Linked DNA regions of Pelosinus fermentans DSM 17108. The protein of the gene in region 2 interacts with the protein of the main gene of each other region in a pairwise test. Links are inferred from orthologs where the notes say so. Each region holds a gene or a part of one and is shown on either strand. Other genes may lie near its edges.

Region 1 (7,890 bases), 170 kb from region 2 along the record:
ACGCTGAGATACGATCCTGGCTCTTGCTGTCAATTGCTGTCCAAGGGGAGTCGGCTGACGAAACCGTACTTCCAAACGTGCTGTTACTGCATTAAAGCCTTTCATGTTAATGTAACGGGCCATGACTTCATCTAAAAGAGTACTGACAAGGCCGCCATGCATAATACCATCATATCCTTGGTGTTCCGGCTTTGCTGTAAATGTCGTACGATAGGTATCTTCCTCTTCTACAAATTCGAGTTTTAACCCGATTGGATTGTCCTTTCCGCAAGCAAAGCACCACTGATCCTTTAATTCCATTCGCATCACCTCAATTCTTTATTCAAAACCGTTACAAGTAAACCTAGAGATGTACTATGTCTTCATTTTTTTCACTTTGTAGAAAATCAATTATTTCCTCAAATACCTGTTCACGTTCTATGTCAAGAGTGACAATATGACCGGATTTCTCCAGCCAGACTAGTTTTTTTTCTGTACTGCCCACATGTTCGAAAATATAAGTCGCACTTCTTGGCTGTACAGTATGTTCAAAGCGAGCTTGTACTACTAATAAAGGCGTATTTATTGCAGGTAAACGCACATCCACATCTTCAATTAAATCCAGTAAACTGCTTAGACTGCTAAGAGGGGTAGCATTATAACCTACACAATACTGTGAGCCAACACCTGCAAAGGATTTACGTTTCTTCGGGACAAATTGATATAATACACGATATAGAGGCAGCATGTCCAAACGTTTGTCAGCAATGTAAATAGGAGTACTAAGAGAAACTGCCTTATTGACAGGATATTCCGCTGCCAGTTTTAAGGCTAATAACCCTCCCATGGATAATCCTACAACTGAAATTTCTTTACATACTGATCTTACTATATGATACCCATCTTCGACTCCGCTATACCACTGAGGCCATTTTGTTTTTGCTAATTCTTCCACTGTTGTTCCATGTCCAGTAAGTCGCGGTGCAAAAACAGTATAGCCTTCCTGATGCAATTTTTCACCAAGCAAGCGCATCTCAGCAGGTGAACCCGTGAAACCATGTAACAATAAAACACCTTTTTCACCGCCGAGTAAAAAAAATGGTTCTGCTCCCTCCATTATTGTCAAAAGCAAACCCCCCTAAAGTTATTGCTGTTGTTACAATTATACCATTTTATAGAATAAAAATTCTACCTGCCAGAAAGAAAACTTAATTAGATTCCAAATTATAGAAGGAATTGACTCCTATTTTCTTTTCCTGTAGTCGGATTATTCGGCGTATTTAGGCAACGGCAGGATAAAAACATATTCTCGTCGAAATGAAAAATTACTATTTTCTTCATAATGTTCTCAGCCAAGTAACAGGTACGTATAAATGACACAGCATTTTTATTATTGCCATTTATTTTCGCAATAATAATCTTAATTGGGTTAACATATAAATATACGACAGTATTATTAGAAAAAGGAAGGAATCATGATGCAGGTTTTAGAGCAAGTATTAGCTGCAAATCAAACTTTCACTAAGAATTTATCTGATCAATTTGTACACTATTTTTCTGAGCCCAGCAAATTACCGAAACGCCAATTGGCCATTTTTACTTGTATGGATACCAGGCTGGTGGACTTCTTAGAACCAGCAATGGGAATCAAACGTGGTGAAGCAAAAGTAATAAAAAATGCGGGTAATTCAGTTACTGGTCCATTTGAGGCCACGATTCGCAGCTTAATTGTAGGAATTTTTGAGCTAGGCGTAAAAGAAGTGTTCGTCATTGGTCATTTAGACTGTGGTGTTTCCCACACAACATCCCAGGGTCTTACGGAAAAAATGCTGGCTCGGGGAATATCCCCTGATGCAATCAAAATGATCGAAAAAGAATTAGAAGACTGGCTTGACAATTTTCATCATCCTATTAATAATGTAAAAGAAGTCGTTGAAAAAATCCGTAAAAACCCTCTCATTCCAAAAGATGTCCCCATCCACGGACTCATGTTTAATCCCCATACAGGAGAACTAGAGGTCGTTGTAAACGGCTACTAGAGACGCATAAAAAACATTTTGAAACGCGAAGACGCGAAGAATAGGAAGGACACGAAGCAGATATTCCCCCTTCGTAACCTTAACTCCCTTCGCATCTTCGCGTTTCCGTTTTTCCCCCAATAACTCTCCTCTCCGACATAGATATTGTGTTAGACAAGGTAATCCCCCTTGGGAAGGGATTGCTTCATTAGCACTCACAATGACAGAGAAAAAAAGCATTTTGAATTACGAAAACGCGAAGAGAACTAAGATCTCTTCGCGTCTTCGTGTTTCCGTTCTTTTTTATCTATGATAATAAAAGGGGCGCAATAATTAATGATATCGTACCCGCTACTTTGATTAGCGGATTCATTGCCGGTCCGGAAGTATCCTTAAAGGGATCACCCACTGTATCACCAATAACAGCGGCAGCATGGGCAGGTGTACCCTTACCGCCATATTTTCCTGTCTCAATATACTTTTTAGCATTATCCCAAGCCCCGCCAGCATTAGACATAAATAAGGCTAACAGAACCCCTGTTGCTGTTGCCCCTGCCAAAAAGCCAGCCAGCGCTTTAGCACCCATAAGAAAACCAACTACTAAAGGCATTCCTACGGCAAAGATACCTGGCATGAGCATCTCGCGAAGGGCAGCTTTGGTGCTAATATCCACGCAGGCTGCATAATCAGGACGACCAGTGCCTTCCATAATTCCAGGAATTTCTCTAAACTGCCGACGAACCTCTTCGATCATCTCAAATGCAGCTTTCCCTACTGCTTCCATAGTCATTGCACATACTAAGAAAGGCAGAGTTGCACCAAGGAAAAGTCCAATGATAACCGTAGGCTCTGTTAAATTGATAACCAGATGACCATTTACCAATAATCCGGATAATTTAGGATTCTTAGCAACTTCTTCACCAAAAGCCGTAAAAAGAGCCAATGCTGTTAAGGCCGCTGAGCCAATGGCAAAGCCTTTGGCAATAGCAGCGGTAGTATTACCTACAGCATCAAGTTTATCCGTTGTTTTACGCACCTCTGGTCCCAGTTCTGCCATTTCAGCAATACCGCCTGCATTATCGGCAACTGGGCCAAAAGAATCCACAGCAACTACCATACCTGCTGTACACAGCATCCCCATGGCTGCCATGGCAATACCGTAAATCCCTGCCTGATTAAACGCTACCCAAATCGCTGCAGAGAATACCACCATAGGAAGACCTGTACTTCTAAGACCAGTGGCAATACCTGCGATGATATTCGTGGCAGCCCCCGTCTGGCAGGCATCAGCAATATGCTGTGTTGGTGCTTTGGCACTGGAAGTATAATATTCGGTAATCATACCAACCAGTACATTAACCACTAAACCTGCTACAATGGCGATAAATATACCAAAACCTTTGTCACCAAAGATCATGGTGGATAAGGCATAAGCCATGATCGCTGTCAAAAAGTTGGTGCTCCACAATCCCCGATTCAGAGCAGCTTGGGGATCTCCATCTTCGCCTGTCCGCACTAAAAATATACTGACAATGGCAGCAAAAATACCAGCTGCACCAATTAATAAAGGAAACAATACTCCATTGACGCCATATAAGGTATTTCCGATTAACATGGCGGCAATCGCTGTAGCACCATAGGATTCGAATAAATCGGCTCCCATGCCTGCTGTATCGCCTACATTATCACCTACATTATCAGCAATAACGGCAGGATTGCGAGGATCATCCTCTGGAATACCGGCTTCAACTTTACCAACTAAATCCGCTCCCACATCTGCTGCTTTAGTAAAAATACCACCGCCGATACGGGCAAAGAATGCAATGGCACTGGCACCAAAGGCAAAACTATTAATCACCACAGGATCACCGAAGATTATGTACAATACAGATACACCTAATAAACCAAGACCTACGACAGACAGACCCATAACTGCTCCCGCTCTAAATGAAACGCTCAATGCTTTATTGAGACTATGGCGAGCAGCTTCTGTCGTCCTTGCGTTGGCCTTGGTTGTTGAAGTCATTCCCACATAACCGGCAACTGCCGAAAATACAGCCCCTACTAAAAAAGATACCGCTAATCTATAACCATCAACAAAGAATAAAACGGCAAAAATAATGACAGTAAAAGGAATTAGCGTCTTATACTGTCGATTGAGATAGGCCATTGCCCCTTCAAAAATAGCCTGGGACAACTCCTGCATTCTTTCATTACCAGAACTTTCACTAAGCACGCTATTCATAAAATATGCCGCAAATAGTAATGCTACTATTCCGGCCAGTGGCGCAATATACAATAAGTCCATTATAACAATTCCTCCCTATATTAAACAAATTTCTTCGTCACTAAGGTCCGGTGCTAAATGGTTAGGCATATACTTCTACATACTTTAATTGTACTGCATTACCTGTTCTATAAATTGTCGCATATCTGGTCCCGTATTGAAATGTTTAGCTCATCAGTTTTACTAAAATCAAAGTGATAATAGCAAATAACCCACCAAGGAACATGGTGATTTTGGATAAGGCTGCATCTAATCCTTTTTTCTGACCGCCTCCGAGTACACTATCAGCTCCTCCGCCGATTGAACCTGCTAGTCCTCCTCCTTTGCCTGACTGCAACACAACAACGGCAATCAATGCGATACAAATAATGGCTTCTAAAATCATTAAAAATGTAACCAATGTAATTATAACCCCCTAACATGTCTAGTAATTTTATTGTAACATACTCAAAATCAAATTGACAATGTTTTAACCACTTATTATTAAAATCTCCAGTATTTTGAATACATTTACTGCTACTTCTCCCATTATAGACAAAAAGCGCCTTGTCTATACCACCTAACAAAACATTTTGAAACGCGAAGATGCAAAGAGAATGAAGAACACGAAGTAAACATCATATCCCCTTCGTGATCTCAGTGTCCTTTGCATCTTCGCGTTTCCGTTGTTTTTACCCCAACGACTTCTTTTCCATCATAGATTCTATCGTAAATATAAAAGCACCGAACGGGCAGCAGTGCAGGCTGCTGACAGTTCGGTGTTTTTTTAAATAAACAATTATTTTAAGTTATAGAATACTTTGCGGCCTTTGTACTGGGAAATGGTGCTCAATTCTTCTTCAATGCAATGAAACCTCCATTTATTATCTTGCGTTAATTTCGCCGCTGTAAACTAGTCCGCGGGCTGCATCTACTGTTACAACCGCACCATCGGTTAAGCGTTCCGTAGCACCATCTGCACCCACAATCACCGGTATGCCTGCACTAATGCCTACAATTGCTGCATGTGAGGTCAAGCCACCTTCTTCTGCTATCACAGCTGACGCTTTGGCTGCATATTTTGCCGTTTCATCATCTACATGGGAAACCACTAGTATTTCGCCTTCTTTAAATTTGCTCTGCACATCTTTGATGGAATGGGCCACGCAAACTTTACCCGTTACGGCTGTTGCACCAATACCAACGCCTCGTAATAAAATGTTGCCTACTACATGCACGCGAATCATATTCGTTGTTCCTGTGCCCGTTGCATGAACACCAGCCGTAATTACAACTAAATCACCTTCATTGACAATTCCGGAGGCAACTGAACTGTTAATATCATTTTGTACCATTTCATCACTATTCTTTGTTGCTGATCGCAGCACTGGCTGTACACCCCATAGCAGAAGCATTTTTCGAACGGTTCTTTCATAAGGTGTTACCGCTACAATGTGAGCCAAAGGACGGTATTTGGATACCATTCTGGCACTGTAGCCGGTTTGGGTATCGGTAATAATGGAGGCTGCATTAAGTTCGTGTGCTACTTGTACCGTTGCATGACTGATGGCTTCTGTTGTGGTACGTTGGGTTAACACGCCTTTATTATGCAGGATTTCACTGTATTTTAACTCTTGTTCCGTACGTACTGCTATTTTGGACATCATTTGTACCGCTTCTACTGGGTAATCGCCGCTGGCTGTTTCACCACTGAGCATGATGGCATCCGTTCCATCCATAATGGCATTGGCAACATCACTGGCTTCTGCACGGGTAGGGCGAGGATTGTTGATCATTGATTCCAGCATTTGAGTGGCCGTAATAACAGGTTTGCCTAGTTTATTACATTTTTCAATGATCATTTTTTGTACCAATGGCACTTCTTCCGTTGGAATTTCTACTCCTAAATCACCTCGGGCAACCATGATTCCATCGGATACTTTTATGATTTCATCAATGTTTTTTACGCCTTCAGCATTTTCAATTTTAGAGATAATATGGATATCGGAGTTGGCTTCTTCCAATAATTTGCGAATGGTCAATACGTCAGCTGCTCTTTGGATAAAGGAGGCTGCAATAAAATCCATGCCTTCTTTGGCGGCAAATAATACGTCTTTAATATCTTGTTCGGATAAAGGGGGTAAATTGACCGATACACCAGGGGCTGCTACACGCTTGCGATTCCCAATCACACCTGTATTTAATACCGTAGTATGAATATCATCGCCTTCTACTTTATCAACGTGAAGACTAATCAGTCCATCCGATAGCAGGATTTGATTGCCGGCAGCTACTTCTTGGGGCAGGTGACGATGATTCACCGAGCAAATCTCTTTGGTGCCTTCTACATCTCGGGAGGTTAGGATAAATTTCTGACCTTGTTCAATGGTCACTTTGCCTTCTACGAAATTGCCAAGGCGCATTTCGGGTCCCTTGGTATCGAGTAATACGGCTACCGGAGTTTTCTTGGCTGCCGACGCGGCACGCAGCATGTTGATGCGAACACTGTGTTCTGCATGGTCACCATGGGAAAAATTGAAGCGCGCTACATTCATACCCGCCTCTATTAGTTTTTCCATGATTTCTTGCTTTCCTGTGCTAGGACCCATTGTACAAACAATTTTCGTCTTCTTGATCATGAGTTCACCATCCCATTTATTTTTATACCTACTTTGACAACGTGGCAGAGGCGTTTGGTTCCCAATTCAATGAGTTCTGCTCCACGCTCCATGCATTCTTCCAACGTCATCGGACCTGGTACCGTACTCATAACTCCATCTATACCATGCTGTAGAACATCTTCGTATCCCTGGCCTAAACCACCAGAAAGACACAATGTAGGAACATTATATTTTTCTGCCAATTTGGCTACCCCCACTGGGGCTTTTCCAAAAGCAGTCTGAAAATCTGTTCGTCCTTCTCCTGTAATAACCAGCTGGGCAGATTGAACTAAAGAGTCAAATCCAGTGGTTTCGAGAACAATTTCGACTCCAGGCCTAAGTGTCGCATTGGTGAAGAACAACAGCCCTGCACCAAGCCCACCAGCAGCACCTGCCCCTGGACACTCTGCTATCTCTTTACCAGTCACTTTGCTCACTTTACTGGCAAAATGCTTTAATGTTGCATCAAGCTCCTGCACCATTTCAGGAGTTGCTCCTTTTTGAGGACCATATACAGCAGTGGCTCCTTTTACGCCGCATAAAGGATTATCCACATCACAGGCAACGATGATCACAGCATCCTTTAATCGTACATCGAGCCCAGAAAGATCAACCCGATCCAACTTAGCCAAAGCAGCGCCTCCATAAGGCAGTTCTTGTCCATCAGCATCCAAAAACTTTCCGCCTAAGGCCTGAGCCATTCCGCATCCGCCATCATTCGTAGCGCTGCCGCCAATTCCAATAATAATTTTTTTCAAACCCTTTGCCAGAGCTGCTTGTATTAATTGACCCGTCCCATAGGTGGTGGTAATGCGAGGATCTTTTTTGTCATTGGGAACAAGAGGCAATCCAGAAGCAGATGCCATTTCGATAACAGCAGTTTTTCCATCCCCTAAAATTCCCCAATAGGATTGTATCGTATCACCAAGGGGACCCACTACATCCTGGTGTATAACCTGCCCGGCAG
Region 2 (8,290 bases):
TCTTGTAAGCTGAGAAAGTAATAAATAAAAATCTATAGAGCTATAAAAAAAGTAATGAACCGCGAAGATCACGAAGAAATGCAAAGAACGCGAAGGAGATAGTATCGTTAATTCATATTCTTCATAGTCTTTATATTCTTCGCATCTTCGCGGTTCAAAATGCTTTATTTTTTTGTCTCGTAGCATTTTTTCCTATTCTCCCATATAGGATTATTGCTTAATGTGAGGCCCAAGTTTTCTTTATTTACTTTGACTTATGTATTATCTTTTGATAAAATTTAGAATTAGGCATATACTGTAAACTAAGAGAAGTTTTTTCATGAAATGTGCTAACTTTTAAGGAGTTGATACCAGTTGTTTAAGTTTTTAAAAAATCTCTTTGGTGATGATAATGAAAAAGAAATAAAACGTATGATGAAATATGTGGAAGAAGTCAATACATTTGAACCTGCCATGCATAAATTAAGCGATATTTCACTGTCTGCTAAGACAGGTGAGTTTAGACGTCGTTTAGAACAAGGCGAGACATTGGATGATATTTTGCCAGAGGCTTTCGCTGTTGTACGGGAAGCTTCTCGCCGTGTATTGGGTATGAGGCATTTTGATGTTCAGCTGCTAGGCGGTATTACGCTGCATGAAGGCAATATTGCTGAGATGCGTACAGGGGAAGGTAAAACTCTCGTAGGTACTCTAGCTACATATCTGAACGCTCTGACTGGTAAAGGTGTTCACGTTGTTACCGTTAATGATTATTTAGCAAAACGTGATAGTGAATGGATGGGGAAAGTATATCGCTTTTTAGGTCTGACGGTAGGACTCATTGTACATGGCCTGGATTTTGTTGATCGTAAACAGGCGTATCATGCGGATATTACTTATGGCACGAATAATGAATTTGGTTTTGACTACCTGCGGGATAATATGGTTATTTATGCAGAGCAAATGGTGCAGCGTCCATTAAATTACGCTATTGTGGATGAAGTGGATAGTATTCTCATTGATGAAGCGCGCACACCTCTCATTATTTCCGGACCAGGGGAGAAATCAACCGAATTATATCATGTCTTAGCAAGAATTACTCCGAAACTAAAAGAAGGCGAAGACTATACCGTTGATGAAAAGACCCGCACCGTAGCACCAACGGAAAGTGGTATCGCCAAAGCAGAAAAACTGCTTGGAATTACCAATCTATATGATCATGCCAATATTGAGATGTCTCACCATTTTAATCAGGCCCTGAAAGCGAAGGGATTAATGAAACGGGATCGGGATTATGTGGTAAAAGACGGAGAAGTCGTCATTGTAGATGAATTTACGGGCCGCTTAATGTTTGGCCGCCGCTACTCTGATGGTCTGCATCAGTCCATTGAGGCAAAAGAAGGAGTAAAGGTAGAACGGGAAAGCCAAACCTTAGCTTCCATTACCTTCCAGAATTATTTCCGTATGTATAAGAAATTGTCCGGTATGACAGGTACTGCTAAAACAGAAGAGGCAGAATTCCGGAAAATTTATAAACTGGACGTTATTACGATTCCGACGAACAAAGAAGTAAGCCGTACGGATCTGCCGGATGTAATTTATAAAACCACCGGGGCAAAATATAGAGCTGTAGTCAATTCCATTGTAGAACGTCATGCAAAAGGACAGCCGGTGCTCGTAGGTACGACTTCCATTGTGCAGTCAGAACATTTGAGTGATATGTTAAAAAAGAAAGACGTGCCTCATAATGTACTAAATGCTAAGTATCATGAAATGGAAGCCCAAATTATAGCCCAGGCCGGGCAGCCGGGAGCTGTGACCATTGCTACGAATATGGCAGGCCGCGGTACGGATATCGTGTTAGGTGAAGGTGTGGCTGATCTGGGCGGACTGCATATTATTGGTACAGAACGGCATGAAAGTCGTCGTATCGATAATCAGCTGCGTGGTCGTGCCGGTCGTCAGGGGGACCCTGGATCTTCTCACTTCTTCTTATCCTTGGAAGATGACTTAATGCGTTTATTTGGTTCCGATAATATTGCGACAATCATGGATAAATTGGGCATGGAAGAAGATGAGCCCATTGAACATAGCTTAATTACGCGCTCCATTGAACAGGCCCAGAAGAAAGTCGAAGGCCGTAATTTTGACATGCGTAAGCATGTATTGGAATATGATGATGTAATGAACCAGCAGCGGGAAGTCATCTATGGACAGCGCCGCCAGATTTTGACAGGCGAAGATATGAAAGAAAACATTTTCCATATGATTGAAAAACTTATCAATCGGGGTATGGAACTGTTTGCTGACGAAAAATTATATCCAGAAGATTGGAATACCCAAGGCTTGGTTGAATACTGCGAAGATGTTTTTGCCCCAGAAGGTCAGTTAAAGGCAGAGGAACTTGGCAATTTAAGCCGTACAGAGCTGCAGGAAGAATTGCTTAAGGTAGCAACGGATTCTTATAATGCCCGGGAAGCCTTGTTTGGTTCTGATAATATGCGGGAGATGGAAAAGGTTGTTATGCTGAAAGTGGTCGATTCCAAATGGATGGAACATTTGGATGCCATGGATATGCTGCGTGAAGGCATTAGTCTGCGGTCCTACGGTCAGCGTGATCCATTGATTGAATATAAGATTGAAGCCTATGACATGTTCCAGCAGCTGATTGATATCATCCAGGAAGAGATTGTGAAATATATTTATCGGGTGAATATCGTTGCTCCTCCTGAAGATCGCTTGCAGCAGGCTCATGCCAGCCATGGAGAAGAAGAGGCAAAAGAGCCAAAAGCACAGCAGCCAATCGTCAATGCAGAGCAAATTGGCCGTAATGACTTATGCCCATGCGGTTCAGGTCAGAAATACAAAAAATGCTGCGGAGCTGCAAAGTAAAGAGATTTGAACCACAAAGGCACAAAGGACACAAAGTTTTAAATACTTTTTTGTGTTGCGCGTAAGCGCAATTGTGCCTTTGTGGTTAATGATTTTTAAAACTTAATTTATTGGAGTTGATACAGTTGTTGTTAGAAGATTTGCGAGTACAGATTGCTGCTTTTGAACAGAAATTAGTTGAAGTGAGGGCTTCTCTTTGACGTTGCCGGCAAAGAAGAACGTATTTCCTTATTAGAAGATACAATGGGGGGGCCAGGTTTTTGGGATGATCCTGATAAAGCGCAAAAAGTCGCCCAGGAGCTAAATGTCTTGAAAGATGGTGTAGCCCAATTTGAGCAGCTGTCCACAGCCTATGAGGATTTAAGTCTATTGTGGCAAATGGGAATGGAAGAAAAGGATGAAAGCATCTATCCGGAAGTCCTGGAAGCTGTTGATAAGATGACTAAGGATATTGAACGATTGGAAGTTGCTTTAATGCTGTCAGGAGAACATGATGGCAGCAATGCCATACTAACACTCCATGCCGGCGCTGGCGGTACGGAGGCTCAGGATTGGGCTCAAATGCTGCTGCGCATGTATGTGCGCTGGGCGGAGAAGAATGGTTATAAAGTAGAAACCATGGATTTTCTGGCGGGTGATGAAGCTGGAGTGAAAAGTGCTACGATTTTAGTTTCTGGTCTAAATGCTTATGGCTATTTAAAATCAGAAAAAGGGGTGCACCGCCTAGTGCGCATTTCTCCATTTGATGCCAGCGGTCGTCGTCACACTTCCTTTGCTGCTGTGGATGTTATGCCTGAAATTGATGATAATGTAGACATTGATATTAATATGGCTGATGTTCGTGTAGACACCTATCGTGCCAGTGGGGCGGGCGGTCAGCATATCAACAAAACGGATTCCGCCGTACGCATGACACATGTTCCAACGGGCGTTGTAGTACAGTGTCAGACCCAGCGTTCCCAGATCAAGAATCGTGAACAATGTATGAAAATGCTGCGGGCTAAATTATATGAATTAGAACGCCAGAAACAGGAAAATATAAAAAATGAGCTTGGCGGCGATTATCAGGCCATTGAGTGGGGCAGCCAGATTCGTTCGTATGTATTTCATCCTTATAATATGGTAAAAGATCATCGCACTAACGCGGAAACCGGCAATGTCCATGCCGCCATGGATGGAGACCTTGGCCTTTTTATCGAGGCATACTTAAAACAAGGAAAGAAGTAAGAGAAATAAGGAGGCGTATCCTGTGACAAAAGGCTTGCGTCTTGTGATTGTGATATTGTTGCTGGCAGTTGCCGGTGAGGTACTGCTGCCAATGATATTATCGGATATTGTAGCCAAAGGTATGAGGGGCTTGGTAGGTAGTGAGCAAGTGACAGCTACATTGACCAAACGCCCGGCTCTCCTCATGTTGGGTGGTAATTTTGATAATATTACCGTTAATGCCCGGCAGGCAAAAGTAGATAAACTAGTATTTGATGATATGAGTATTACATTAAAAGATGCCCAGTTAGATATAGGAGCGCTCATTACTCGCCGTTTGGTTGCCTTTCAGTCTATTGGTGATGTAGAGATTCGGGGCACAGTAACTCAAGATGAACTGGCGCGGTATTTAAACCAAACCGTTAAAGGAATAAAAAATGCCGTAGTAGATATACAATCTGACAAAATAAAGGCCAGCAGCAGCTTTTCCCTTGGAGGCTTCGCCAATGTGGCTGTAACTCTAGAGGGAAAGATTGTGGGTGACGGACAAAAGATCAAATTCGTTACGGATCAATTTTTGCTGAATAATCGAATGACTGGTAATTTAGGAGGCGCTCTTTTAACTGAGGTCTCTTTAGTGGATTTGAATAAATTGCCTTTCCATGTAAATGTCCGTGACATTGTAATGGAAAGCGGGAAAGTCATTTTATATCTAGATAACCGTCCACATTAGTACAGCGTCAACTCTAAAACAGCCCGACAATATCACGCCGATTAGGGTTGATGCTGCACGAGCCCTTATCAGGGCAATTTTTTTTGTAATAGTAAAAAATGAAATTGAACCACAAAGGCACAATGCCGCTGACGCGGCACACAAAGGAGTTCACAAAAAAATATAAATAGGTCCTTAGACCCTTTGTGTCCTTTGCGTTTTTGTGGTTCAATTCGTTTTATATGTTTTAATGGGCGTGTTGTGTTTTGTCTATGACGCACAGTTTTTATAAAAATTATCCTTAAAAAGCAGGATATTGGAGTGTTCTGCCAGAATATGATGAAGTTGCATAAAGTATTGCGACTAGGGGTTACAATATTGTTTATATGACCGTACTTGATAGATAAGGTGGGATAGATTGTTTTGAGAGATTTTAAATATAATAAGATATTATTACTGTGCATCGTCATCGGTCTAGCGGCAGCGTTAACCATTGTCTGGCAGCGCCATAAAATAGAAGAAAGCAGCACAACCATTGAGATGGTCATGGAGTATGAAGATGTTGTAGAACTGGCTCAGCTTGAGGGGGTTCCTGCCGAACATGTGATGCGGCGCATGAAAGAGGCTGGAATTACTTCTCTGGCAGTGTATGAGACCACGCTGGAGAAACTAAATAAAAGCGGTAAGGTAGCAGTTTTGTCGGGTGCCCAATTGCTGCAGCAGTATTATACAGGTATGCTAGGTGATGCAGTTTGGCGTAACTTAGTAGAAATAGGCCGTATTCAAGCAGAAGATGTCTATGTTGTTGGACGTGATCCGCAAGTTTTCGCTGAGGTGAAAGAGGATCTGATCGAAAGGTTGAGCCCCGAGAGGGTGGCAGTCCTTGACAGTCAGCGCCAGATTTTAGCTGTGAAAGCAAATTATGAAAAAGTACTAAAATGGAATCTTGGTTTGCCAACGGATGAAATGCGTTATGTGTCTGGTCAAGGATTTTATGTAGTAGCACGGCCTAGCAATTATACAAAAGTGGAAAAAGAGAATGTAGAAGGGGTATTTGCCCGCTTATCAGGTATTGAAAATGTTTCTGCACTGATATTTGTTGGTGATGAAGCCTTGGGGTATCCTGATCTATTGCCGTTGACTTTGGAGAAAGTCAAAAGCAAACAATTGACATTAGGCTTGATTGAACATCCTCTGCAATTACAGTTTTTTAAACAAGAGGGGCTTGTTCCCATGGCGATAGCCAATGATTACAAGGCAGCTCGTGTGTATGTGATTCCTAAAGATGAACAGCCTAAATTAAAATCAGCCGAAGCAGTTCAACGCTGGATTGTAACGGATCAAGAACGCAATATACGCATTAATTTGCTTCGAAAATATGATAAAGCCGAACCGGGCAAAACCCTTTTAGAAACCAATTTGGAGTATGTCGCCAATGTGAGAGATGGTTTAATTGCCAGTGGTTTTACCATCGGTAAGGCAGGACTTTTCCATCCCTATTTCCCACAAGTCTTCTTATTAGTGGCAATTACCATTGGAGCAGTGGCTGCGGGAGTATTATTTTTGACCTTAGTGCGTCCTTTTCCTGCCCGCTATCAATATGCACTATTGCTGCTGCTCTCTCTGGTTTTTGCATTTCCTTTGCTAAAAGGCAGCGGCAATGCAGTGCGCCAGGCAGTGGCATTATGCAGTGCTGTTATTTTCCCTGTTTTAGCTATGACGTGGCAGCTTGACCGCTGGAAAAAGCTGTCGATAGAAGGGCGGGGAAGTCTCGCCGGCATTATAAAAGATGGGATCGGCGGGTTAATCATCACCGTCATGCTGTCCATGGTTGGCGGTATGTATGTGGCAGCTGTACTGGGGGATGTACGTTTTTTTCTGGAAATGGAAATTTTCCGTGGTGTAAAGGTAACCTTTGTGGCTCCGCTGCTCCTTATTACGATCATTTATTTAGCTCGGTATAATTTATTTGAAAATGAACAAGAGGATGAAAAAGACATTTGGCAGCAGGTTATAAAATTGCTGAATTATCCTTTGTATATTAAAACCTTATTTGTATTTGCCCTGGCAGCAATTGGTGCTTGGATATTCATTGGCAGATCTGGTCATACAGCAGGTGTGCCTGTACCGGATATAGAACTAAAAATGCGGGCCTTTCTAGAAAGGGTTATGTATGCCAGACCGCGAGGCAAAGAATTTATGATTGGGCATCCTGCTTTTTTCTTAGCAGTTATGGCACTGTATCGTCAATGGCCTCGTGTGGTACACTATGCAATGATCGTAGCTGCAACTATTGCCCAGGGTTCCCTGGTTGAAACCTTTGCCCATTTGCGCACTCCAGTGCTCATGTCTTTTGTTCGGGGCATAGATGGCATGGTAGCAGGTATTGGTGTAGGTATAGTAGCAGTACTTGCTGTTCAAGTGCTTTGTTACTTGTCTGTTGTCCTAGGAAGGAGATCTGTTAAGAATGAGTGAGATTGTTATTTCAGGATACTATGGTTTTGGCAATGCCGGTGATGAAGCCATGCTGGCAGCCATGATCGAAGTATTGACTGAACTTGCATCCGATATTAAAATTACAGTGATCTCCGGTAACCCAGAGGATACCTGCAGACGTCACGGAGTAGCGGCTGTATATCGTTTAAACTTTCCTGAGATTATCAAAGTTTTGTCACGAAGCCAGCTGTTAATCAGCGGCGGAGGCAGTTTGCTCCAGGACGTCACCAGTGAACGCAGCTTATATTATTACTTAAGCATTATGATGTTCGCGAAAAAACTGGGCACTCCTGTTATGCTCTATGCCCAGGGAATTGGTCCAGTGCGCGGCACATTGGCTAGAAGTGCGATGCGCTATATTGGTAATATGGTGGATTTAATTACTGTCAGAGACGAAGGTTCTCTTGCAGAGTTAAAGCGTCTGGAAGTAGTAAAGCCGCCAATCCATGTTACTGCGGACCCTGTACTGGCAATGCATCAGGTGGATAAGCAAATTGGCCGCAGGATTTTGCGCAATGCCGGAGTGGAAGGCAATGTACCTCTCATTGGTATATCGGTGCGGGAATGGAAGGATTGGAAGCACTATAAAGAGGTTCTAGTGGAAGCCGCCAATCAATTGGCAGAAGAATTTGAGGCAAGAATTGTATTCTTGCCTATGCAATGGCCGGAGGATTGTGCCGTATCAAAAAGAATGGCTATTCGTACGAAATCCAAGGCGATTGTACTCACGGAAGAGTATACCACCAGTGAATTATTGTCCTTAGTGGGAAACTTTGATATGCTGATTGGCATCCGGCTCCATGCCTTAATCTTTGCCGCAGTAATGCATGTGCCAATGGTAGGGATTTCCTATGATCCTAAAATTGATCGTTTTTTAGAGTCTTTAGGAGAATGTCATGCTGGAGATTTACAAAATCTAGATGCCCAAAGTTTGGTAGAAAAAGTGCGCCAGCTATGGCCGACAAGCAAAGGGGCAAAACAATCCAAAGTTGAGCAGAGTACATA
Region 3 (8,040 bases), 2.5 Mb from region 2 along the record:
CAACATCAGCCACTGAATTGGATTATTTTGACCATGACCATGATAAAATGATGACGCTGTTAGGTCGAGTACTTACTTTTTTAAATCCAGTGAAAGCTTATGATTTGCTCAATCAGGTATATACTGCTCTTTTGAAACAGTTAGAGATTGCACCTGACAGAGGACTAAAAATCAAATTTATGTTTCACAATATGGGTATGATTGAACGGCTTATATCAAAAGAAATATTTGAATATACAAAATTAAAAGATTTGAAAAAAAGGAAAAAATCGATTTTTATTACGATAAAAACCGAATATAAAATTATCGAAAATGCATTCGGCATCCATATTCCCGATAGCGAATTTGCCTATATTATAGAAATGCTGAGTCCCTATTATGAATAAACACAGGATACTGCCTTTAACCCAGCATAAAGCATCAGGCGGGATCGATCCATATTATGATCCTTTTTAATAAAGATAGTTCGCCTATCCGTTTTAGTATCATCAGAATTTTGTACAAAAAAAGGCTCTACAAGCAGGAAAATGCTGCAATGTTGAGCCTTTCTCTCTATCTATGGCAGATATCACAAATATTTTGCAACATCCATCTTATAGGTAAGTACTGCAGGAATCAGTCCAGCCAGGATACCAAATAAAGTACCGCCAATGATGATGTATATTTCTTCCAGAGTAACTCCTGATGTCAAAACAATTGCTGTTTTACTTTCCATAACCTTCACCAATCCTAAATAGATTCCATGTCCTGTTAGTATGCCAATCACGACGCCAAGAATCGTCAAAAGAGCACTTTCAGCCAGAATGACAGTAAAAATATCCCTGGCACTGGCTCCTAATGCCCGTAGGATAGACCGGTCCCGGGCACGTCCAAGAGCCGACCAATACACAGAAAGCGCCATAATCATTAATCCCATCACAATAATTACATAGGCGATACTCCTTAGCATCTGCTCCCCCTGCCCTAAGATACTAAATAGCTGAACAATAACCTGAGCAGGAAAAATCATCTGGGCTCCCTTTTCCTGCTGAAACTGCTGGTACAGGCGCATCGCTTCACTGTAGCCCTTGGGTTTTACCAGAATGGCAGTAACTTCATGTTCATGCTCGTGTTCATGTTCATGACTATCTTCAACAGCCTCTCCCTCATCCTTAGATTCATGCTTCTCATGTGCCAGCCAGATACTTTCAATCGGAACTAAAACAGCCTGATCATAGGGACCATTCACTGGCTGAAGTATACCCACAACCTGATACGCTTGGTCATGTGTATGGCCCCCAGGTATAAAACCATGAGCTGATTTAAACTCATCTCCTAGCTTTAGCCCCAGCTCCTGAGCAGCTTTTGCTCCGACAACAGCCTCAAATGGCACAGAAAAGGGACGTCCTGCCGCTAATTGCAGCCATTCTCCCTGACCAACCTTGGGTTCATGGGAAAAGATACCACTCCCGCTGCCTACTATGGTATATCCTTTATAGTTATCACCAAAGGCCAGTGGAATAGCCGAAGCCACTAGTGGATTCTCTGACAATTTTTCATAAATCTCATGACTCACATTGCCAATAGGCACATCCTTTAAAAAAACCGTATTTAAGACAAGCTGATTTGGGCTGCCTTTGGCCCCGACAATGAGGTCAAAAGGTTCTGTAGCTCTAACCAAGCCAGCATGAGTACCAGCGGATAGCAAGGTCACCACTGCCAGCATGGCGATGGTAGCAGCTACGATAAGTACGGTCAAGCCACTTTGAACCGGCTTTGCCAGCAAATTACGCCAGGCGATTAGAAGTCGCACTTCCAATCACCTCCTCTGGCTGTTTCCTTAGGGAACAAATTCGTTCAAATTGATTTATGATTTGTCTGTCATGAGTAGATACCACTAAGGTGCTGCCTGATTCTTTGGCAAACTGCCGCAGCATATCAAGTACCAGCAACCCATTATCCTGATCTAAACTGGCAGTTGGTTCGTCAGCCAAAATCAGGCTGGGCTTATTAATGACGGCTCTGGCAGCAGCCACTCGCTGTTGCTCTCCCATGCTGAGCTGGTGAGGAAACTTACCAAGTTTGTCGGATACCCCCACCTGGTCTAGCAATTGAATCGCCCATTGTCGCTGATCTTTCTTTGGAATCACATTTGCAAAACTCATAGCAACTAATAAATTATCCAAAACAGTTAGGCTGGAAAGAAGATTTAATTTCTGAAAAACGTAACCGACTGCCTTGGCCCGCCATGTATCCCGCCAAGTCTCCGGCATAGATGAAAGAACAATATCATTGAATTTTATCTCACCAGCAGTCGGTGTTAAGAGTCCTGAGATGAGATGTAACAGCGTAGTTTTTCCCGAACCGCTTGGACCAACCAATGCTATCTGCTCGCCAGTCTGTATCATAAGATGATCAACAGCAACAGCCGTTATTGTCTGCAAAACATCACGGTATTCTTTTCTAACCTGATTGAGTTCTAACATCTTCTCATCTCCATCCATTAATTAGCCTCTTCGATGTTATCGGCAACGATGCGCACCAAACTGACAAAACCAGTTTCCTCATCCATCTGATAACCTAATTCTAATTGCCCTGTCACGGTAATAGGTCGATCAAAAGGCAGTGCAGTGACCGCTTTTGAAAGCTTGATCAACACAATATCATCCGGCCAGTCAGCATCAGTTGAACAAAAAGGACAGATCGCCATAGGCACTTTTGTCAAAACAAAAAAGTTTAGCGTTGGTTTAAGAGGCGGTGCCATAAAGCCGCTTATTCGTACCTTTTTTCCTTTCAGACCTTCTAATTTCGGTGATAGCTCCAACCCCAGCGCCGAAGCACCACTATAAAATTCACTAAATTCAAGAGGGGCAGCTTCCTCACCAAACCATGGCAGCCATGCCGGGGCCGCTTGAGCACGAGTGCAGAACAGGGACGATTCATTCCGAATCGTCCCATTCTGCCCTAACCAGTTTAGTGGCACCCAGATTAACATCATAGCAATAATGACTCTGCTGATTCGTCTAGTTAATTTGTCCATATATTGCCTCCGGGTTATTTATTCATTTTTTTCGTTATTTCTTTTCTTTGCGACCGTCAAGTCCCAGGGCACGTACAATACCGTGAAACACTTCCGTATTATCCATAATACCCTTAAAGTAATCTGCCCCAGGACCTTCAGCTGTTAAGGGTACATCATCAGCGGAATGGACTTCTGACGGATCAGAAGCAGGAATATTACCCACTTTCAAATCCCCGCCTTGGGGAGCCCGTTTCGGATTGGCAATCGCTTTACCATCAGCCATAATAGCCGGTGAAGTAGGAACGTCCTGGAACTTTTCGTTCTCATAATAATCGGGATGATTGGCGAACTGAACTGCCAATGTTACATCCGGATTGGGATCGTCAGGAAAACCATCTCCGTCGGCATCAGCAAAAGTAGGCCAGCCAGCATTAGCATAAATGCGAACTGCTTCGCGGCCAGTTTTACCGTCTTTTTCATGGTAAGTGCCGGTAATGCTGGCGCCATGAGCATGATCCGCTACGACAATAATCAGCGTATCGCCATTCTTTTTGGCAAACTCTTTAGCAATGCCTACCGCTTTATCCATTTCGATCGTATCATAGGTAGCTCGCTGCCAGTCCATGGCATGAAGTTGTTTGTCAATCGAAGCGCCTTCTACCATGAGGAAAAAGCCCTTCTGATTCTTACTTAATACGTTAATGGCAGTCTTCGTCATGTCCATAAGAGTCGGCTGATCCGTGAATTTGCCGAGAACGGCGGGATTTTTGGTTACCTCACGGTCAATATATACATCCATGTTATCCAGCTGGAAAAGGCCAAGTAGTTTATCCGGTGTGCCAGCCTGTTTTAATTGCGTCTTATTCGTTGCGATAGGATATCCCTGCTCTTTAAATTCTTCTATTATATTGCGTTCATCGCTCCGTTTGGAACCTGGTACACTTTTCGGTAAAAAGTGACGAGAACCGCCTCCTAAAATAACATCCGGCCGATGCAATGGATTCAGCATTTCCTGCGCAATGAAATTCTGTTCACTTCGTTTGCGGGTATGAGCTAACATAGCTGCCGGAGTTGCATCCGTTATATTGGCAGTCGAGACAATACCAGTCGACATACCGCGAGTGCGTTTTACCAATTCAATAATATTTTCTACTTTGGGATCATCAAAAGGATCTTTGGTGCTGTCCGCATATACTCCCATAGCATTTACAGTACTTTTATGACCAGTAGCATAGGCTGAAGCACTGTTGGCGGAATCCGTTACCAATGAATCATTACCTGATGTTGTGATTAAAGCCAAATTTGACATTTTTTCCATTTCAAGAAGGTCATTATATTTGCCTTCGGTAATACCTTTAGAAAGAATACGGGCCATTTGCCTTGCCTGCAGACTCATTCCATCTCCTACAAAAAGGATGACATTTTTCGCAGGTTTTTTAATCTTATCAGCAGGAACCTCGTAGTTTACGGTACGTTTTTCGGTACCTTTTTCGGTTTTCACGGTCACTGTCACAGTTACTTTTCCCGTTTGCGGAAAAGCAACTTCGTTAATGCGGTACGTACTCATGTTGTCAAACTTAACAACTGCTTGCTTGCCAAAGAACGTTTCAGCTTCTTTACCATTTACCAGAACTTCAATAGCCCTGGCAGGAGCATCTGTTTTTGCTTCAATGGCAAAATCAAATTTTTGACCGACAAGAAATTTTGCCCGGTCAATGGGCATAATGTTGATGTTTGGTACTTTTGGCGCACTGTAAGCAGCATAGGATACTGTTACGCCAGACATAAGAGATGTTGCTACCAGCAGTGCCACTAACAATCGAAAACACCGTGACAGGCATAAAACAGACATTTTAGGATTATACACAAGACACCTCCAACATATTTTATATTTGACAGGCTCGGTCCTTGCTCTCATTATGGCACTAAATTAGGTACAAAGGATTAATAATTTGTTAACGTTGTGTTAAAGTATTCCATTTACATTTTTCCAGATTTGCGTACTTAAAAGGACTGCTCTTTACAGAACAGCCCTTTTTCTTATATTTTCAGATTTATTTGTCATCTATTAAGAAATTGATTAAATCACCTTCCAGTTTCTATATTTTACGATAATCTCATGCTAATGTCAGCTGTCTTTACCGAATGAGTCAGCTCACCGCTTGAAATAATATCCACTCCAGCAGCAGCCAGCTCTGCTATTCTTTCTAAAACCACATTTCCTGAAACTTCAACCAAAGCTTTCCCATCGACCATCTTTACAGCCTGCTCGATCATCCGAATGTGCATATTATCCAGCATAATAATGTCTGCACCCACTGACAAAGCTTCTTCTACCTGCTGCAAATCTTCAACTTCTACTTCTATTTTTCTAAAAAATGCACCTTGACTGCGCACACGTTGTACTGCAATAGCAATACCTCCTGCAGCCTGAATATGATTATCTTTTATTAGTACCATAGAGTCCAATCCATAGCGGTGATTTTTCCCACCGCCAACCGTTACAGCATATTTCTCCAACATACGTAAGCCAGGCGTAGTTTTACGTGTATCCACGATAACTGCAGGAAAATCCTTTACAGCTTCGACATAACGCCTAGTATGAGTTGCGATTCCCGACATTCGCTGCAGCAAATTAAGAGCAACTCGTTCTCCCGCTAATAAGGAACGAGTATTTCCTGCCAGACTTGCTATTTTCTCTCCTGCTGGAATTGCAGTACCGTCGGCATGACAGGGATTAATCTGGATCTGAGAATCCAGTAAGGCAAAAACTTGAGCAAATACCTGCATTCCTGCTAAAATGAGATTTTGCTTCGCCAGAAGAAACCCTTGGGATATATGGTCCTCAGGGAAAATCGCTTCACTGGTAATATCACCAAAGCCAATATCTTCCAATAAAGACCTGCGCAGCAGATCATCTAATGCTAACTTGTTCATGTAAAACACTCCCTTTTCCCCATTGCTGGACCACATGCTTAGAAAAATCTGCATCTTTTTTTTCAGGGTAATCCTCGCGGTAATGCGTCCCTCTGCTCTCACACCGCAGCAACGCTGCTTTTAGTACTAATTCCGCCAACTGACAAGCATTATACCCATGATACTCCTGAATACTAGTAACATAAGAACTATCTCTATTTTCTTCTTGCTGTAACACCTTCAGCGCTGAACACATAGACTCACCTTTGCGTACTACTCCTGCTACTTTATCTAAAGTGATTCCTAACTTCTTAGTATCACACCAATGACGCAATATTGTGCCGTCAATCATGGCTTTCCTGCGAATTAGGGAATGGATGGCAGGAAATCCTTGATTTATAGCCTGAGCCACTCTCCGTCCAAAGACAACGCCCTCCAGCAGTGAATTGCTGGCAAGCCGGTTTGCACCATGCAAACCTGTAGCTGCCACTTCCCCACAGGCAAACAAACATGGCAATGTCGTCTGCCCCCAAAGATTCGTAGCGATACCGCCAATGGTATAATGAGCTGCTGGTGCTATGGGTATTAAATCTTTTTCCATATAATAACCATTTCCCAGCAATTCCCCATAGACCTGCCGAAAGCGATCTATTAAAAATTCTTTTCCAAGATGCCGGGCATCTAGGAATACAACCTCTTGCTTAACAGACTGCAACTCGGTAACAATGGCGCGAGAAACTTCATCCCGGGGAGCCAGTTCACCGTCCCCATGATAAGAAAACATAAATCGTTCCCCTGCTGCATTACGCAGTATGGCCCCTTCCCCTCGAAGCGCTTCTGTTAATAAAAATATATCCCCTGATAATGTGGCAAAGGACGTCGGATGAAACTGGACAAATTCCATATCCGCAATGGCAGCTCCGGCTCGATATGCCGCAGCAATTCCATCACCATTTGCCGTGATGCTATTGGTAGAACGGGCAAATAAGCCGCTATAACCACCAGTAGCCATTACGACAGCATAGGCACGAAGTGTAACTAATTTTTCAGAATGTAGAACAATACAACCATAACACTGATCATTCTGCGTTAAAAGATCGACTACAAAACAATGATCAAGCATCTCTATATTTTCCTGCATTTGAATTTGTTTTGCCATCGTCTCTGCAATATGCCGCCCTGTTGAATCATAGTAATGTACAATTCGGTGGTGAGAATGCCCTGCTTCTTTACCCAAATACAGCCCGTCTTCCCCCCGGTTAAAATCAGCACCTAAAGACTGCAAGAAATCCAGTGAATTCGGCGCTTCTCTTATTGTGGTCTCCACTGCTGGTTCATGGCACAAACCTCTGCCTACCCGCAGTGTATCAGCAATGTGCTCTTCTAAGCTGTCATCAGCCCCTAAAGAAATCGCCATCCCTCCTTGGGCTTTATAAGTGCTGCTTTCCTCAAGATGTTCCTTACTAACAAGGGCTACCTTAAGCTTCGGATCTAAAGACAGGGCAACTGTCATGCCTGCAATTCCTGCACCAATAATGATAACATCATAATTTATGTCATCCAACTCAGCAATATTTATCTCAGGTGATACAATATAGCTTCGTTCTGCCATTACACTACCTCCAGCATTTTTTGCAATGTGATCTGTGCCCGTAAAGCATATTCCGACTCCACATGAATTTCATATTGCTGATCATTTAATGCTCGATAGATACTTTCCAGTCTAGTCTTTTTCATATTAGGACATATCAACCCCGGATGCAGTAAGAAAAAATGCTTGCTAGGCAAAGTCTCTTTGAGGGTACATACAACTCCCATTTCTGTGCCAATCACAAATGTGCTTTCCTCAGAGAGTTGTGCATAACGAATAATCTCGGATGTACTGCCAACAAAGTCAGCTAAAGCAGCTACTGCCGGATTGCACTCCGGATGAATTAAAATTTTTGCTGTAGGATATAATTCTCGAACCTGATGTACATCTTTAGGTTGTACTTTAGCATGGGTAACACAGTGACCTTTCCAAAGAATTAACTCCTTGTCCGGCACTTGTTTGGCAACATAATCGCCCAAATTCTCATCGGGAACGAAAATAACCTTACGATCAGGCAGAGAGGCAACAATTT

What was found.
Region 1: the proteins of secA (region 2) and secG interact in binary tests that used the Escherichia coli proteins (3 or more experiments, as listed by UniProt). The link is inferred for Pelosinus fermentans DSM 17108 from one-to-one orthologs.
Region 3: the proteins of secA (region 2) and FR7_RS16155 interact in binary tests that used the Escherichia coli proteins (3 or more experiments, as listed by UniProt). The link is inferred for Pelosinus fermentans DSM 17108 from one-to-one orthologs.

Annotation. Positions count from the first base shown.
Region 1 is NZ_AKVN02000001.1:1,142,850-1,150,739, reverse strand. Bases 3,068-5,779 are described here. They hold secG (preprotein translocase subunit SecG), read right to left. Parts: upstream 4,685-5,779; coding sequence 4,451-4,684; downstream 3,068-4,450. Other genes in these bases: pyk (pyruvate kinase), read right to left, coding at 5,148-5,779; FR7_RS05040 (sodium-translocating pyrophosphatase), read right to left, coding at 3,068-4,305. Also shown: FR7_RS05055 (PaaI family thioesterase), read right to left, coding at 1-300; FR7_RS05050 (alpha/beta hydrolase), read right to left, coding at 344-1,105; FR7_RS05045 (beta-class carbonic anhydrase), read left to right, coding at 1,458-2,018; more of FR7_RS05040, read right to left, coding at 2,305-3,067; more of pyk, read right to left, coding at 5,780-6,902; FR7_RS05025 (glycerate kinase), read right to left, coding at 6,899-7,890. UniProt on the Escherichia coli protein: Subunit of the protein translocation channel SecYEG. Overexpression of some hybrid proteins has been thought to jam the protein secretion apparatus resulting in cell death; while this may be true it also results in FtsH-mediated degradation of SecY.
Region 2 is NZ_AKVN02000001.1:976,932-985,221, forward strand. The notes cover bases 1-3,112. They hold secA (preprotein translocase subunit SecA), read left to right. Parts: upstream 1-354; coding sequence 355-2,871; downstream 2,872-3,112. In the rest of the region: FR7_RS04530 (LmeA family phospholipid-binding protein), read left to right, coding at 4,121-4,810; FR7_RS04535 (DUF5693 family protein), read left to right, coding at 5,213-7,264; polysaccharide pyruvyl transferase CsaB, read left to right, coding at 7,257-8,290. UniProt on the Escherichia coli protein: Required for protein export, interacts with the SecYEG preprotein conducting channel.
Region 3 is NZ_AKVN02000001.1:3,477,135-3,485,174, forward strand. The notes cover bases 2,462-5,323. They hold FR7_RS16155 (alkaline phosphatase), read right to left. Parts: upstream 4,869-5,323; coding sequence 3,054-4,868; downstream 2,462-3,053. Other genes in these bases: FR7_RS16145 (ABC transporter ATP-binding protein), read right to left, coding at 2,462-2,483; FR7_RS16150 (hypothetical protein), read right to left, coding at 2,483-3,019; nadC (carboxylating nicotinate-nucleotide diphosphorylase), read right to left, coding at 5,108-5,323. Also shown: FR7_RS16135 (sigma-54-dependent transcriptional regulator), read left to right, coding at 1-386; FR7_RS16140 (ABC transporter permease), read right to left, coding at 569-1,792; more of FR7_RS16145, read right to left, coding at 1,767-2,461; more of nadC, read right to left, coding at 5,324-5,938; nadB (L-aspartate oxidase), read right to left, coding at 5,916-7,529; quinolinate synthase NadA, read right to left, coding at 7,529-8,040.